DNA from 3 places in the Clostridium estertheticum genome. Region 1 is predicted to be linked to each of the others. Evidence: riboswitches for the same ligand, from Rfam matches in the RefSeq annotation. Region 1 holds a riboswitch; each other region holds the start of a gene.
What was found. Region 1 has a riboswitch for S-adenosylmethionine ahead of A7L45_RS03475 (trans-sulfuration enzyme family protein). Riboswitches for the same ligand answer to the same signal wherever they lie in the genome.
Positions count from the first base shown of each region.

Region 2: linked by a shared signal. The riboswitch ahead of A7L45_RS20800 (methionine ABC transporter ATP-binding protein) and the one ahead of A7L45_RS03475 (trans-sulfuration enzyme family protein) in region 1 are both predicted to bind S-adenosylmethionine.
Region 3: linked by a shared signal. The riboswitch ahead of A7L45_RS05075 (O-acetylhomoserine aminocarboxypropyltransferase/cysteine synthase family protein) and the one ahead of A7L45_RS03475 (trans-sulfuration enzyme family protein) in region 1 are both predicted to bind S-adenosylmethionine.

Region 1 is NZ_CP015756.1:721,831-727,571, reverse strand. It holds gene A7L45_RS03485 (HAD family hydrolase) at 1-112, shown strand, start outside; gene A7L45_RS03480 (FAD-dependent oxidoreductase) at 272-1,792, opposite strand; gene A7L45_RS03475 (trans-sulfuration enzyme family protein) at 2,046-3,161, opposite strand; SAM riboswitch class I at 3,279-3,394, opposite strand; gene A7L45_RS03470 (ABC-F family ATP-binding cassette domain-containing protein) at 3,530-5,269, opposite strand; gene A7L45_RS03465 (DJ-1 family glyoxalase III) at 5,440-5,741, opposite strand, start outside.
Region 2 is NZ_CP015756.1:4,486,347-4,492,087, forward strand. It holds gene rbr (rubrerythrin) at 1-300, opposite strand, end outside; gene A7L45_RS20785 (MalY/PatB family protein) at 396-1,580, opposite strand; gene A7L45_RS20790 (MetQ/NlpA family ABC transporter substrate-binding protein) at 1,696-2,496, opposite strand; gene A7L45_RS20795 (methionine ABC transporter permease) at 2,576-3,232, opposite strand; gene A7L45_RS20800 (methionine ABC transporter ATP-binding protein) at 3,233-4,228, opposite strand; SAM riboswitch class I at 4,346-4,446, opposite strand; SAM riboswitch class I at 4,530-4,650, opposite strand; gene A7L45_RS20805 (YnfA family protein) at 4,750-5,085, opposite strand; gene rd (rubredoxin) at 5,341-5,502, opposite strand.
Region 3 is NZ_CP015756.1:1,064,289-1,070,029, forward strand. It holds gene A7L45_RS05065 (nitroreductase family protein) at 1-481, shown strand, start outside; gene metA (homoserine O-acetyltransferase MetA) at 554-1,471, opposite strand; gene A7L45_RS05075 (O-acetylhomoserine aminocarboxypropyltransferase/cysteine synthase family protein) at 1,539-2,825, opposite strand; SAM riboswitch class I at 2,992-3,102, opposite strand; gene A7L45_RS05080 (hypothetical protein) at 3,323-3,985, shown strand; gene ybaK (Cys-tRNA(Pro) deacylase) at 4,183-4,653, shown strand; gene yjeM (glutamate/gamma-aminobutyrate family transporter YjeM) at 4,717-5,741, opposite strand, start outside.

The sequences.
Region 1 (5,741 bases):
AGGTATGAAATGTGTAGGAATTAATAGCGGTGCTGCAGGAAGTCAAGACATTTCCATGGCAGATTTAGTGATAAATAGCTTTAAAGAAGTTAATTATATTAAATTAAGTTAATAATTATTTTTACATTTATTGGTTGTTTTTTTAATATCATTGTACCGTTTGAGAAATATAATTTAAGAAAGCTTATATATAATAGGATAACTCGTCAATATTTCTTATTGGTGTAATTCAGAGAAATGTTGACGAGACCCCTTCTTAAAATGAATGTAACTATAAATCTGCTAGATATTTACCCACATGGCGACCAAATGTCATAGATCTTCCTGCTGCAACTCCTGGAGTTAGTTCTGGATACGAATATGCAAAGAAGCCACCACTATCATTTCCAACTGCAAATAAACCTTTAATTGGCTCCATATTTGTATCTAATACTTGCATATCTGTATTAATTCTCAAACCATCTAATGTGCACAATAAATTTCCACCTACTGTTATGCCATAAAATGGGGCCTTAATAATAGGTCTCATACGAAAAGATGTCTTTCCGAAATCTTCATCTTCACCTTTTTCACATAATTCATTATAATGGTATATATTTGCTTCTAATGTTTTAGGAGGAAGCATTAATTTTTCAGCAAGTTCTTCAATTGTATTCGCCTGTTGCATATAACCAGCTTTTAACAATTGTTCATTCATTCCTTCTACAATTTTCACATTAAAATTACATGGATATTTTTCAATATCTTCTGGAAGTACCACTCGTGAACAACCAATTGTGTGAAATTTAAGTACATCTTCCATCCAATTTGAATCAAATATAGAACACCACACTTTACCTGGTTGCATACTAGCAGCATGTATACAAAAATCATATGGAACTGATTCATTTGTATAACGCTCACCTAATTTATTTACCTTAAGGAATGGCTGACTACCTAACCAAAACAATTTATCTTCAAATGGTTCTCCCGCAACTTTTCCTGGCTTAACTGCTCCACGATCAAAAATCATTGCCGTCGAAATAAGATCCATTTCAGCTCCTATTTTTTTAGCAGCTTTAATTCCATCACCTGTTACACCTGGTGTTAATGGAAGTGAACTTATATTAAATGCAGCAATTGGATTTAATTCCTTTAACATTTCCATATTATTGGAATAGCCACCTGTGGCAAGTACAACTCCCTTACTTGCATTTATTTGAATATATTCTCCATCTGAATTTTTAGCAATAACACCTACTACTTTATCATCATCCCTTATCAACTGAATCATTGGAGTTCTTGTCCTTATATCGACCCCATGTGCTTTCATTCTTTCTTCAAGTATTTTTACAGGTCTTTTTTTGTTTTCCATATTATCATTATAAAAACAATGACAGGTTGACCACTCTTTTATATCCATATTCTTATTGATATCAGTTTCAAGAGTAACTTTCATACCATTATCTATCATTATGCTTCCCAACCAATCTATCATCTCTCCACTTTCATCTGCCCAAAGATTAATTAATCTTTGATCTACCCTATAACAGGCATGACGACATAATTCATTTACAATTTCATTCCTATCTATTTCTACTCCATGTTCCTTCTGTACTTTCGAACCTATTGCTCCAATAAAAGTACGTGGTGGATAACAATTATTTCCCTTTTCAAGCAAAATAACTTTAGCACCATTTTCTGCAGCTGTTAGTGCTGTAATAATACCAGCAGTACCACCTCCACATACTATAACCTCTGTTTCAATTGTCTTTGTAATCATTCCTACTTTGTTTTCCGCTTGCTTGTACATAAAATCCCTCCTAATATATAACACCATGTTTTCTAAAGCATTCAAATCGACATGATAAACAACCAACATAATGGCTTATGTTGGATATGATATAAGAAAAAGCAACCTTTATACCTTAATTAACTTTAAGGTATAAAGATTGCTAATATGGTTTATAGTTCTTTATCACAATATTAACACTATAACTATAACTCTAATTTTAGAGTATATCAATGATCCTATCTAGAAGAGACAATGAAATCGCCTAAGAGAACTAATTTAAGCTTTTGCTTAGATCATATATAATATCATTTACATTTTCTATGCCTACTGAAAGCCTTAAAAGCTTATCAGTAACACCCATTCTATTTCTTATTTCTTCAGGAATAGACGCATGTGTTTGAAGATATGGATAAGTTATAAGACTCTCTACTCCACCAAGACTTTCAGCAAAAGTTACAATTTCAACTTCTTCAAGTACTTTGCCTATAGCTTTCTTTTCCTTAACCGTAAATGAAATTATTGATCCGAATCCACTTGTCTGCTTTAATGAAATTTCATAACCTTCATGCTCTTTAAATCCCGGATAATATACTTTTTCAACAGCATCACAGTTTTTAAGCCACAAAGCAATGTGTTTTGCATTTTCTTGCTGTTTTTCAAGCCTTATTGCAAGAGTTTTTATACCTCTGAGTATGAGCCAACTATCAAAAGGTGAAAGAGTAGCTCCAATGGAAACTTGAGTAAACCTTAATTTTTCAATTAAATCTTCTCTACTAGCTACCAAAAGACCTGCCAGAGTATCGTTGTGTCCACCTAAAAATTTTGTTCCACTATGAACTACTATATCTGCACCAAAATCCATTGGTCTTTGAAAATAAGGTGTAAGAAAAGTATTGTCTACTATTGTAATTAAACCTTTTTCTTTTGCTAAAGCTGATATTTTCCCTATATCACTGACTTTCATCATTGGGTTAGAAGGAGTTTCCATGTAAATAGCTTTTGTATTATCCTTTAATTCCATTGTAATTTTTTCTAGGTCTGTTGTATCTACATATGTTGATTCAATACCATAAACTTTATATACATCTTCAAAAAGCCTATAAGTTCCACCATACAAATCATCTGATATTATTATATGTTCTCCTGGTTTTAATAGTCTTGCAACACAGTCTATTGCTGCCATACCAGTTGAGAATGCTAAACCTTCCTTTCCACCTTCAAGTTTCGCTATAGTTTTTTCAAGCTCTTCCCTAGTAGGATTTTGGAGCCTTGAATAATCATAACCAGTACTTTGGTTTAATCCCTTATGTTTAAATGTTGCACTTTGATATATTGGAATACTTATACACCCTGTTTGATCTTCCCATTCACCACTTCCGTGAACCATTATTGTCTCCAAGTTATTACAGTCTGTTTTCAAAACCGCCACCTCCTATTATTTTCCATAAAAAAACAAAAGCCACTTTTCAAAAGAAAAGCAGCACACAAATAAAATCTGCGTCTTTTCTTATCTTCCAGAAATATATTTCATTTCTGCAGGAATTAACACCGTTACATTCGAATGAGAATGCCGGTTGTTGGGTTTCATAGGGCCAGTCCCTCCACCTCTCTTGATAAGAACAAGATTGTTATCAATATTAAATTAACTTATCTAAATTTTAATCACTAAATATGATTATGTCAATACTTTTATCTGATAATCACTCCAATTATCTTCTCTATCCGTAAACTAGTACTCTTAACTACTCACTAAATTTAGAGTAACTTAATCAGCCCTTCTAACTCATCAGATAAAACTTTTGCAAGCTCAATATCAGTCCCTTTTAAAGCTAATGCTATTTTAGTTTCAACTAATTTTTTCTTTTGTTCAATTTCTAAGTAGTCTTTGTCAAAATAACTAGCATAAATCATCTTCCTAAACTTTCGCATGCTCATTTTTCTAATTGTTTTATCCTCAATGATTAAAACAAAATCCATACAATTTACTATAGTATAAAAATCATGAGAAATCATTAAAATCGCACCTTTATAGTCTTCTATGGCTTTTTCTAGTGCTATTTGTGAATAGGTGTCTAAATGACTTGTCGGTTCATCAAGAATCAACAAATTTGCATTACTAGCAGAAATTTTAGCCAGTTGAAGCATATTTTTTTCTCCACCAGATAAAGACTCTATCTTTTGATTAATGATTTCTTCTTCAAAACCATAACCAGAAATATATGACTTAATCTCTTCATAAGTTTTAAAACCAACATCAAAAAATTCTTCAAGTATAGTATTAGACTCATTTAATGTTTTGCCTTGAAGTTGAGATAAATAAGCCACTTCAACCTGCTGGTTTATCTCAATAGAATCATTATTATTTTTAAAGATTTCTTGAACTAAGGTTGTTTTACCGGTACCATTTAATCCGACAAGAGCTACTTTATCGGTAGATTTAATCTCAAAGTTAACATTTTCTAAAAGTATATCATCAAAGCGAGCACTGTAATCATTAACTTTTAAAACAATTGTTTCTTCCATTTCATTATCTGTAACAAAACTGATACTCGGCTCTTTAATATCTACAAATGGCGCTTTAATTCTACGTTTTTCTAATCTTTCTTGGATTTTAACTCTAGCATTTAGAGATTTTCCTCTAGCAGCTTCAGTATGCTCAGTTGCGAGATATCTTAGTTTTTTTATCAACATCTCATTTCTCCAAAATTCTTCCTCATCAGAAGTAGCTAATTCTTGCAGTTCAATTTTCGTTTGGAGTAAAGAGAAGTTATACTCAATATAGCTTCCATCAAACTCTTGGAGCTCCATGTTTTCAAGATGCAGAATTTTGTTAAAACAATGATTCAATAGATATCTGTTGTGCGTAATAATTAACATTGTTCCAACGTGTGAATTAATTAGATCTTTAAGAGAATTAAGGTTTCCAAAGTCTAAAAACACATCGGGTTCATCCATAATCATTAATTCTGGACTATTTAACATTTCCTTAATTACTTGAATAAGCTTAAATTCTCCACCACTAAGTTCAGATATCATTAGATCTTTATACTTGCTTAAGTTTGCAAGATTTAGGTTTTTATTAATATTGTTTTCGAAATTATCCCCATTAATTGCACCAAATGCATCTAAAGTTTGTTGGTACTTTTCTAGTAAAGGTTCAATATCTGAAGATGTTTCCATTTCGCTACAAATAGATGTTATTTCATTTTGCAGTTTAATAAACTTTTCACCAATATATTCGAAAACTGTAATTTCTTTTGTTTCGCCAAGCTGTGAGAATTGACTTACATAGCCTATTCTACAATCTGAGTCCATCTCAAGCTTTCCATCGAACATATATTTTTCTGGATCCATAATTATATCTATAAGTGTACTTTTTCCACAACCATTTGTTCCTATAAAAGCACAATGTTGACCATCTTCTAATGTAAATGAAATGTTCTTATATAGATCCTTTTGCGGAAACGAGTAGGACAAATTATCAACTTTTATCATATTATTACCTCTCTTTATCACTAAAAAAGAGCCTATTAAATAAGCTCTTCAATGTATTTTCTTCTCAATTGTAATTTTATACTTGAATTTTATCTAGTAGAGATATTCTACTTAGTTTACCATAGATAGCATAACACTTTTTAAGATTAAGTTCAATCATTTCATTTTATCTACTCGAATTGACTTTCTTTTACCATATTATAAAGCATTCCTTGCTTTAACAAACTACTATTGCCACCTAATGCATCTACTAATGTATAAGCAAATGGTAGGACAGAAGCTGGTCCTCTGCTAGTGATCAAGTGATCATCTACAACAACAATATCTTCAACATAATTTGCATCTTTAAGCAATGTAGTATATTCCTCTCCAGGATATGATGTTACTGTGCGTCCCTTGATAATTCCTGCCTTTTCTAGAATCATCGGTGCTGCGCAAATAGCTGCAACAAACTTTTCCGGTACTTTATCAA
Region 2 (5,741 bases), 1.0 Mb from region 1:
TTCTTCATTTTCTCCATTAGCTCCTGATAATAAATTTACCTTTGTATCTCCAAGCGCTACAGGATATGTTGCATTAATTTCTACAACTTCTCCACATAAATCTTTATTTAAAAACTTAAAGAATCTTTCAGCATGTTCTTTTTCATTTGCTGCCGTTTCTGTGAATATGTTAGATATTTGTATGTACCCTTCTTTTTTTGCTACTGATGAATAAAAAGTATATCTATTTCTAGCTTGTGATTCACCCGCAAATGATTTCATAAGATTTTGAGCAGTTTCCGTTCCTTTTAATGTTTTCATAAAAATCCCTCCTAATTTTTCCTCCGTAGAGAAAATAATTGTATATTAAGTTATTCTATAAATACTATAACTTTCCTCTTTTAAATTATTATAATTTACAAACAATTAATATTCTTTATGATATTATCCACAGCTTTTTCGACATACTTAGGATTAGTAGCCATGTTTAATCTAATAAATCCCTTGCAATTTTCCCCAAACCATTCACCATAATCAACAGCAAGTCTACATTTTTCCTGTATAAATGTTTTTGTTTCATTAGGCTCTATATATCCCCTTAAATCTACCCAAATAAGATAAGTTCCTTCTAACGGAGTAACAACTATTTTGGGTGCCTTATCACCTAGTCTTTCTTTAACATGGTTGTAGTTATGTTTTATTACCCCTAACAGAGATTTTAACCATTCTTCCCCATAATTATAAGCAGCCTCCGCTGCAGTTAATCCCATAATATTAACTTCTGTTTTATTAATAGTTTTCGAATACGCATCATATCTTGCCATTACCTTCTCATTAGATATAATTATGTTACAATTTAATAATCCGGCTAAGTTAAAAGTTTTTGATGGTGCTGTAACTGTTATTATATTGTCTGCATACTTTGCACCACTTACAATAGCTGCAGGTATTTGCACATTTTCTCCAATTATAATATCTTGATGTATTTCATCTGATACAACAAGCACATTATATCTTTTACATATAGATAAAATTTTATCCAATTCTTTTTCTGTCCAAACCCTACCAACTGGATTATGTGGAGAGCACTGGATAAACAATTTAACATCATTTTCCATGATATTTCTCTCGAAATCTTCAAAATCAATGGTATATACTCCATTTACATTTATTAATTCAGATGTAATTAATCTTCTTCCGGTATCTTTAACTGCATCGTGGAACGGGTAATACACAGGAGTAAGAATAATTACAGAGTCACCAAACTTTGTAAATGCATTAACAAACCAATATAAAGATACAACAACACCAGTTGAAAAACGTATCCACTTTTTATCTACTTCATAATTATGCTGATTCCTTTCCCAATTAATGAAAGAATTATAGTAGGAGTCAGGTACATAAGAATACCCAAATATCCCATGTTCAATTCTCTTCTTCATTGCATTTACCACTACTTCTGGCGCCCTAAATTCCATATCTGCCACCCACATAGGGATTAAATTTTTGTCACCATAACGCTTATCTAAAGCATCCCACTTTAATGAATTTGTCCCCACCCTATCCATTGAATACCGCGCACAGAATTGCTTGATCTCCATATTAAAATCTCCTCTTCTTATGTAATCGTATTGTAAAATCACCTTACTTTAAACTATTAAGCTCAAAGCAAAGTGATTTTATTTTGTTAAACTATTATAATTATTTAAACTAAATTTAAAATGCTGGAATTACAGCGCCCTTATATTTACTTAAAATAAATTTCTTAACTTCTGGAGAAGTTAATGCTTTTGAAAGTGCCTTTATATAAGGCTTATCTTTATCTTCTTTTCTAACAGCAAGTACATTTGCATAAGGTGAATCCTTTGCTTCAACTGCTAGTGCATCTGTTAATTTTAATTTAGCTGTCAATGCATAATTTGAATTTATAACCGCTGCATCTACATCTTTTAAAACTCTTGGAAGTTGTGGAGCTTCCAATTCTTTTATATTCAATTTCTTTTTATTTTCTGTAATATCAATTTTGGAAATAAGGTCTCCAGTTTTTAATTTTATTAACCCTGCTTTTTCAAGTACTCTAAGTGCTCTTGCGCCATTTGTAGGATCATTTGGAATAGCAATACTTGCTCCATTTTTTATATCACTAAGTTTTTTATATTTAGCAGAATACAAAGCCATAGGTTCAATATGGACCTTTACAGTCCAAGCCAGATCTAACCCTTTTGATTTACTAAATTCTGTTAAATAAGGTACGTGTTGAAAGAAATTTGCATCAAGTTGCTTCTCAGCAAGTGCCGTGTTTGGTGTTACAAAATCATTAAATTCCACTATTTGAAGAGTATACCCCTCTTTCGCAAGGATTGGTTTTACAACTTCTAATATTTCTTTATGAGGAATTGGTGAAGCACCTACTTTGATAATTTTTTTATCAGTTGTTACTGCCTCTTTCTTTGTCCCACAACCACCTAATGTAAAAATTACAACTACTAATAATAATATGCTTAATATTTTTTTCATTTTAAATCCCCCTCTTAATCTTTCTTTTTTTGTAATTTATAATTAATCATCATATTTGATGTTAAATATCACTAATATCTTATTTAATCATTTTTCTATACAATAAATTTCCTAATGCTTGTATGACTTGCACAATTATAATTAATATTATTACCGTATATATCATTATGTCCGTCTGAAATCTATAATACCCATATTTTTGTGCTACATCTCCAAGACCTCCACCTCCAACTGTTCCTGCCATAGCAGAATATCCTATAATATTTATAACAGTTAAAGTAATTCCAAGAACTATAGATGGCATTGCTTCTTTTAACATAACTTTAAATATAATTTGGTGAGTTTTTGCACCAAAGGATTTGGCTGCTTCAATAATTCCATAATCCACCTCAAGTAGTGCTGACTCTATTATTCTTGCAGCAAAAGGAGCTGCTCCAAGAGTTAGTGGAACTATAGCTGCATTAGTACCTATTGTAGTTCCAACGATTAACTTTGTTAAAGGGAATATAGATATCATGAGTATTATAAACGGGAAAGAACGAAGTATGTTAACTACTAAATTTAAGCTTTTATAAACTAAGCTGTTTGGCCTTAGCCCTTTAGGCCCAGTTATAATTAACCCAACCGCTGTAATAAATCCTAAAATCACTGTGAAAATCGTAGATATTACTACCATGTACATTGTGTCTAATAATGCAGGCAGTAAAATTTGTATTAAAATTTCTTGAAATGTCATTTATACTCCCTCCTTATTTAATTCATCTTGTTCTAATTCAAAATTAATTTCCCACTCTATAGATCTGTCATCTAAATATTTTAATATTTTTTCTTTATTTTCCTCATTCGTATTTATAATAAGGCTACCCATTACACTATCCCGAAATTTTTCAAGCCTTCCCCATACTATTGAAAAATCAATTTCAAGTTCTCTTGCTAGTGATGTTATTAAGCAACTTTGGGTAATTTCCTTTGTGAAAAATATTTTAATGTTGTAACCAATACTTGGTAATAATTCTTCCTCACCAATAAGTATTTTCATCTCTTTTGTTGGTTTAATAAATAATTCATCCGTAAATCCGTGACTTTTAATTTTACCACCTTCTAGAAGAATGAATTTATTACAAATTTCTTTTACCACTTCCATCTGATGGGTAACTACGACGATTGTTATATTAAATTTATTATTTATATCTCTTAAAAGCTGTAATATAGATTTTGTAGTTTTAGGATCTAATGCAGAAGTCGCCTCATCGCAAAGTAGTATTTTAGGATTCAGCGCTAATGCCCTTGCTATTCCAACTCTTTGCTTTTGACCTCCACTTAACTGCTTTACGTTTGTTTTCACTTTATCATTAAGACCTACTAAATCTATTAAGGCATCTACTCTTTCCTTAATATAGCTCTTATCATTCCCCCATACTTCAAGTGGAAATGCTATATTGTCAAAAACATTTTTACTATTAATAAGGTTAAAACTTTGAAATATAATTCCTACATCTTTTCTAAACTCACGAAGCTCGTTACGGCTTAGCTCATTAACCACCTTGCCCATTATGTTAATAGTTCCTGTATCATATGTCTCAAGCCCATTAAAACATCTAAGCAAAGTAGACTTTCCCGCGCCACTATGCCCAATAACACCATAAATGTCACCCTTATCTACTGTAAATGAAACATTACTTAACACTTTTACCTCTGAAAAACTTTTGCTTACACCACTAACTTTAATCATAATATCTCTGCTCCTCTTTATGCCTTACAATTCATTTTTATTTTATTGTAACCATTGTTATATATTTTCCTAAAAAATAGTGCCCAAGAATAAACTTGGGCACTACTTCCAAACTTATTCTTATCTTGCAGCCATGCTGCAGGATTTAACACCATGTATCTTGCGATACTGGTTGTCGGGTTTCATTGGGCCAGTCCCTCCACCTCTCTTGATAAGACATTATTAAATTTTAATTTATAAAAAATCAAAAAACCTCTTTCACCAATAACGATGAAAGAGGTATAAATATTCAACGACACCTCTCTCATCTTCCGCTAAGTTACTATTGACTTAACGCAGGAATTAGCACCTATTCAGGCAATTATCGCCTGATGGTTGCCGAGATATCATCGGGCCGGTCCCTCTATCTCTCTTGATGAGAATAACTAACTTATTAAATTATATCTATAGTATCACTATATGTTTAATATGTAAAGAAATAACCTTAATTCTTTTTTTGAAATTTTATTCTTCATCAAATTCTACCCTCTTGGAGCATACATAATAATAACAGCTCCAATTACTGCTATAGTGCCACCTATCAAATCAAATTTATCAGGAATTATATTATCTATCTTCCATCCCCATAATATTGATAATACAATAAAGATACCACCATATGTGGCATAGACTCTACCAAAATTAGCACTTGGAGGTTGCAACGTCGGAATTACACCATATACAATAAGTGCTATAGCTCCACAAATTCCGTACCAAATGCTTTTACCCTCCCGCAACCATATCCATACAAAGTAACCCCCGCCTATTTCAAATATCCCGGCTATAATAAAATAAAATACTGACTTAATTATTCCCATACATATATCTCCTTAATGGACAACTACTATATACTAATTCAATTTACTATACCATAAATGAGTATAAGTATCAATATCACTTGATATTTATACTCACACTTAGTCTCAAATAAAGCCATTTATTAATGCAAATTATTACTTCGCATTTCAAACCGCAGTTTCTTTTTATGAACTACAAAAAACCAGATATATTTAATCGTTTATTATTAAATATACCTGGCTTTTAAATTACATTATATTAATCGTATTTTGTTTTTATTCTACTTTTTCAAAATCTGATTTTGAAACTCCACATAGTGGACAAACCCAATCTTCTGGAATATCTGCAAACTTAGTACCTGGTGCTATTCCGCCGTCTGGATCTCCTACCTCTGGATCATATTCATACCCACATACCAAACAAACATACTTATCCATAAAAACATCTCCTCTGAATTAATTTTTTATTGATTTTTCTCGATTTATTTTCCCCATGTTCTTTTCATAATCTACTTATTTCTCTAATTCCATTTCATCATAATATATGTTATTTATAATGTCAATCTTCCTTATCTAATTTACTAGATTTTAATTGCTTCCTTAAATACATTTGCATATATAAATATTCGGTTTATTATTGAAAAACTTTATCATATTATATATTATTAGTATATAAA
Region 3 (5,741 bases), 340 kb from region 1:
TTGGGAGATTATAGCAGTAAAATCTAAAGAGGGTAAAGAAAGATTGCATAAATTTGCAGCTCAACCTAAGATATTAGAAGCTCCAGTTACTTTAATTATAGTAGGTAACAAAACAGGATATGAAGCATCAAACCCTACTTGGAATGATATGTTAAAGTTAATGGGTGGAGATAAAGAAAAATTAGCAGGTACACAAGGAATGGCAGCTGGTTTATACGGCACATCAAACGAAAATAAATTAAAGTTTGCTGAAAGTAACGCAGGATTGCTCGCAATGTCTATAATGTATGCAGCTAAGAGTCTTGGAGTTGATTCTCATGCAATGAGCGGAATGGACTTTGAAGGTGTACGAAAAGAATTTGAACTTGATGAGAATAAGACTGTAGTTATGCTAATTTCACTTGGTCACTTAGATGAGAGTAATACACTTTACCCAAGAGCATATAGAAGAGGGTACGATGAGATAGTTAAAGAAGTTTAAAATATTTTAAATTATAATTTAATAGATTGTAATAACAAAAGCGGCGCCATAGATTGTGGGCCGCTTTTGTTATTATTCTAAATACACCAGATTATATGGGGTTTCTTGGTAAACGTAATAGTTTAACCAATTTGAAAAGAGTAAACTTGAATGACCTCTCCATTTTACAATAGGTGTTTTAGTTGGATCATCTTGTGGATAATAATTTTTTGGTACATCAATATTTAAACCATTTGCGATATCTCTATCATATTCTGTTTTGAGCGTTAATGGATCATATTCTGAATGTCCTGTTATAAAAATCTGCCGTCCTTTTTTCGCTGATACAATGTAAATTCCTGATTCATCTGATTCTGATATAATTTTAAGTTCATCGACTTTATCAATATCAACTTTCTTTATTTCAGAATGCCTTGAATGCGGAACATAAAACTCATCGTCAAATCCAGTCAATAGCCTAACATTCTTCTGCGTTGCCGTATGTTTAAATACTCCAAACAGTTTTTTGCATAGTTTATGTTTTTGAACTCCATAATGATAATAAAGCCCAGCTTGCGCACCCCAACAAATATGTAGGGTGGAGAATACATTGCGCACGCTCCAGTCCATGATTTTTTTTAGCTCATCCCAGTAATCTACTTCTTCAAAAGGAACATTTTCAATAGGTGCTCCTGTTATTATCATTCCATCAAATTTAGAATCTTTTATTTCATCAAAAGTATTGTAAAATTTAATTAAATGTTCAGGTGATATATTTTTGCTGTCATGACTTTCTGGGTGAAGAAGCACTATATCAATCTGAAGTGGTGAGTTACCAAGAAGTCTTAGAAGTTGCGTTTCTGTATCAATCTTTGTAGGCATTAGGTTTAAAATTATAATTTTTAATGGCCTAATATCTTGATGAAATGCGCAGTCTTCTGTAATAGTAAAAACATTTTCTTTATTTAGAGTCTTATATGCTGGAAGATTGTCTGGTATTTTTATTGGCATCTAAATCCTCCTTAGGTAATGCATCTTGCGTATTATAATATGACAGATTCATAAATTATTTTTGTGACTATTTAACTGCTTTTTCTAGGGCTTGATTTAAATCGTATATAATGTCATCAATACCTTCTACACCAATTGAAAGTCTTATCAAATCTGTAGTAACTCCAGCAGCCTTTTGTTCTTGCTCATTGAGCTCTGCGTGAGTTGTGCTTGAAGGATGAATTACAAGTGATTTTGCATCAGCAACATTTGCAAGTAGTGAGAATAACTCTACACTGTTAATAAATTTCTTTCCTGCCTCAAGTCCGCCTTTTATTCCAAAAGTAAATATTGAACCTGCGCCTTTTGGTAGATATTTTTTAGATAAATCTTTGTATTTACTTCCTTCGAGCTCTGGGTAATTTATCCATGAAACACTTGGATGCTTACTTAAGAATTCAACTACGGCTCTAGCGTTTGAAACGTGCCTCTCAACTCTTAAAGACAATGATTCAAGTCCCTGAAGAAATAAAAATGCACTTTGGGGACTAAGAGTAGCGCCAGTATTTCGTAGAAGCTGAACTCTAGCTTTTAAAGCAAATGCTGGTGCACCGAGGTCTGCATATACGAGTCCATTGTAGCTTTTATCAGGCGTTGTAAAATCAGGAAACTTACCGCTTGCCCTCCAATCAAACTTACCACCATCAACTATAATTCCACCAATAGTAGTTCCATGTCCACCAATAAACTTTGTTGCGGAGTGGATAACTATATCAGCACCAAATTCAATTGGACGGCATAGGAAAGGAGTTGCAAATGTACTGTCAATAATAAGTGGTATTTTATTTTCGTGTGCGATTTTTGCTACTGCTTCTATATCTAAAATATTTATTTTTGGATTCCCTATTGTTTCACCGTAAAGTGCTTTTGTCTTGTTTGTTATTGCTTTTCTAAAGTTTTCAGGATCATCTGGGTCTACAAATATTACGTTAATTCCAAGTTTCCTAAGTGTAACATTAAATAATTCATAAGTACCACCATAGAGTGTACTTGCAGTTACGATTTCATCGCCACAGCTAGCTACATTAAGTATTGCATAGAATATTGCAGCTAGTCCGGAAGCTGTAGCAAGTCCAGCAACGCCACCTTCAAGAGCAGCTACCCTCTTTTCGAAAACATCAGTAGTCGGATTCATTATTCTTGCATATACATTACCTGGCTCTTTTAATTGAAATAAATTTGCTGCATGATCTGCATTTTTAAAGACAAAAGATGATGTTTGATAAATTGGAACTGCTCTTGAACCAGTAGTAGGGTCTGGGACTTGTCCTGCATGTACCTGTAATGTTTCGAAACTTAATTTTCTCTCACTCATATTAATTCTCCTCTTTAATATTATTTTTAATTTATTGAATTATACTGTAAATATATGTTCGTTTTTTATACGTAAAGGTTTATAAAAAAAAAGCAACTCTCCTATAAGGAAAGCAGCACGATTAACTTTAATAAACAATAAAATTGTATAATAAAATTTGCTATCTTCCTTATCTTTCAGATTTTACAATCTGATGGAATTGACACCATTGCATTTCGCTATAAATGCTGGTTGTCGGGTATCATCGGGCCAGTCCCTCTACCTCTCTTGATAAGTATTTTGTATTAAGTTGTTAAAGATATGATAAAGCTTTTATTGAATATTGTCAATAGTCTAAAAACAAATTTACAGACTAATATGTACAGAAATAAAATAAATTGTCGATTAAAAACTAGATAAAAGGTAAATGTGATATTATAACAAATAAGTACTGCTCGCGGTAACAAAACAATGGAAATAGAATAATATAAAGTATAAATATTATTTTGGAGGTACTTATGTACGATTATCGTTGTAAAAATTGTGAAAATCTTGGACAATGTATGTCTATGATGAATATGCCCATGATGAATATGCCCATGATGAATATGCCCATGATGAATATGCCCATGATGAATATGCCTATGATGAATATGCCAATGGAGAATATGCCAATGGAGGATATGGAAATGGAGGATATGCCTATGGCGAATATGCCAATGGGAAATATGCCAATGGGGAATATGCCTATGGGAAATATGCCTATGGCGAATATGCCTATGATGAATATGTCCATGATGAACATGCCAATGATGAACATGCCAATGATGAATATGCCTATGTGTGAGGAAGATGATGATGAGTTAAAAAGCATGTACCCTAAGGTTTACCATAGGATGCATCCGATGGTAAAGCATCATTGCGATATGATGGTTGCAAGACATGGAAAGATGTATTGCCCTAGCAAGGAGGAAATGGATCATGTCTGTAAAGAAATAGCTGACAAGTACAAAGAGCACCATAAGGATGATTATGATGAGGATGATTGCAGAGATGATGGTGATGGTGATGATATGATGAGGAGAAGACGTCGCTTCAGCGGTGGGGGACTTCAAGATATAGCTAGAATATTAATTATCGGAACTTTACTTGGAGGCAGAGGCTATAATTACGGATATTAATATGATTAAATTTTATTAAGTATTATAAGTTAAGTTATTATTATATTCTAAAAAACTGCTGAAGCATGTTGGCAGTTTTTTTTATGTAAAGTACACATACTTATGAGTATTAGTGCAGATGGGACAGAAAGAGGATATAATGAAGAGAACCACGAAATAATTTATGTTATAAATAAATTTAAACAAAGGGGATAACAATGATAAAAACAAATGTTATGCGTATTTTAGATAAAATGAATATAGAATATAATGTTATGACCTATGAGGTTAAAGATGATAAAGTAGATGGGATATCTGTGGCAAAGAAGATAGGTAGAGATGAAAAATACCTATATAAAACCATAGTTACACATGCAAATTCTAAAGAAATTTATGTTATTGTGATTCCTGTCAGACAAGAAATAGATTTTAAAAAAGTAGCTAGAGTAACTAATGAAAAGAGCATAGAAATGTTAGACCTTAGAGATCTACAAAAGTGTACAGGATATATTAGAGGTGGGTGTTCACCCATAGGTATGAAGAAAAAGTATAAAACATTTATTGACAAAGGAGCACTTGAAATAGATAAGATAATTGTAAGTGCTGGGAAAATAGGATTTCAAATAGAGTTAAACCCGAACTTATTAAAAGATATCGTAGATGGTGAGTTTGCTGATTTAATAAAGTAAACCTAAAAAAATAAAAAAAGATGGTTTCTAACTAATATAGAAATCATCTTTTTTACTTTTTAGTTATTTGTTTATATATCTCCATTCATAGATCCAATATATTATTATTGCAACTACAGCAAAAAATATTGGACCACCTACACTCCAAAGGGTTGTTGGTAAGTCTCCTTCGAGTGCTGGTTGTATTATTGAAAAGAAATTTGCAAATCCAACAGTGAACATAACTACTATTGTCCATATTAAAGCACTTGTGTTAGTTTTAAATATTTCAAAAGGTTTAACAATAGCTTTGTTTTTCTTAAATGGTGCAAAAGCAAATGCTATAAACATGTATGGAAGAGTCATAGCTACGTTAGTCATTGAAACTAATATTTCAATGAACTTTTTCATAGAAGCTCCACCAACAACAGAAACAAGGAAAATCATAACACAAACTATTATGGCTTGAATCCACATTGCATTTTGAGGCATTCCGTTTTTCATTTCTGCCATTTTCCCAGGCCATAATTTAGGTGGCGTACCCTCAATTAATTGTTTTAATGGTGAGAACATTAGTGTAAAGAAAGCACCAGATAAAGCTAGGAACATTGAAAGTCCAACGAATCTAGCTACACCATGTCCAATTGCTATTGAAGTAACTTGGGTTGCACCGTATGCATTACCAAGAGAATATCCTAGGTTGTTCATTACTACATAACCAGCATTAGCTAAGTTAACGTTATCGCCAGTCATAACAGTAGACCAGTTAGTAAATATACCAACAAGGAATATTCCAAGTGAGTAGCCAATTGAGATAATAATTGCTGAAATAACAACACCTTTAGGGAAGTTTTTTTCAGCATTTTCTGTTTCATCAACTAGTCCTCCAACAACTTCAATACCACCATAAGCAAATATAGCAAATACTACGAATGCAAATGATTGAAGTATATTCCCAACAAATTTAGGATTTGGTGAATCTATGAATGAACTAATTCCAGTTATTGGCTGAGCTAAATGACCATGATTTCCTACAAGGACTAGAATAGCTCCAATAAATAAAACTATATTTAATAATGCTACTGCAGTACCTCCAAGTGAAGTTACTT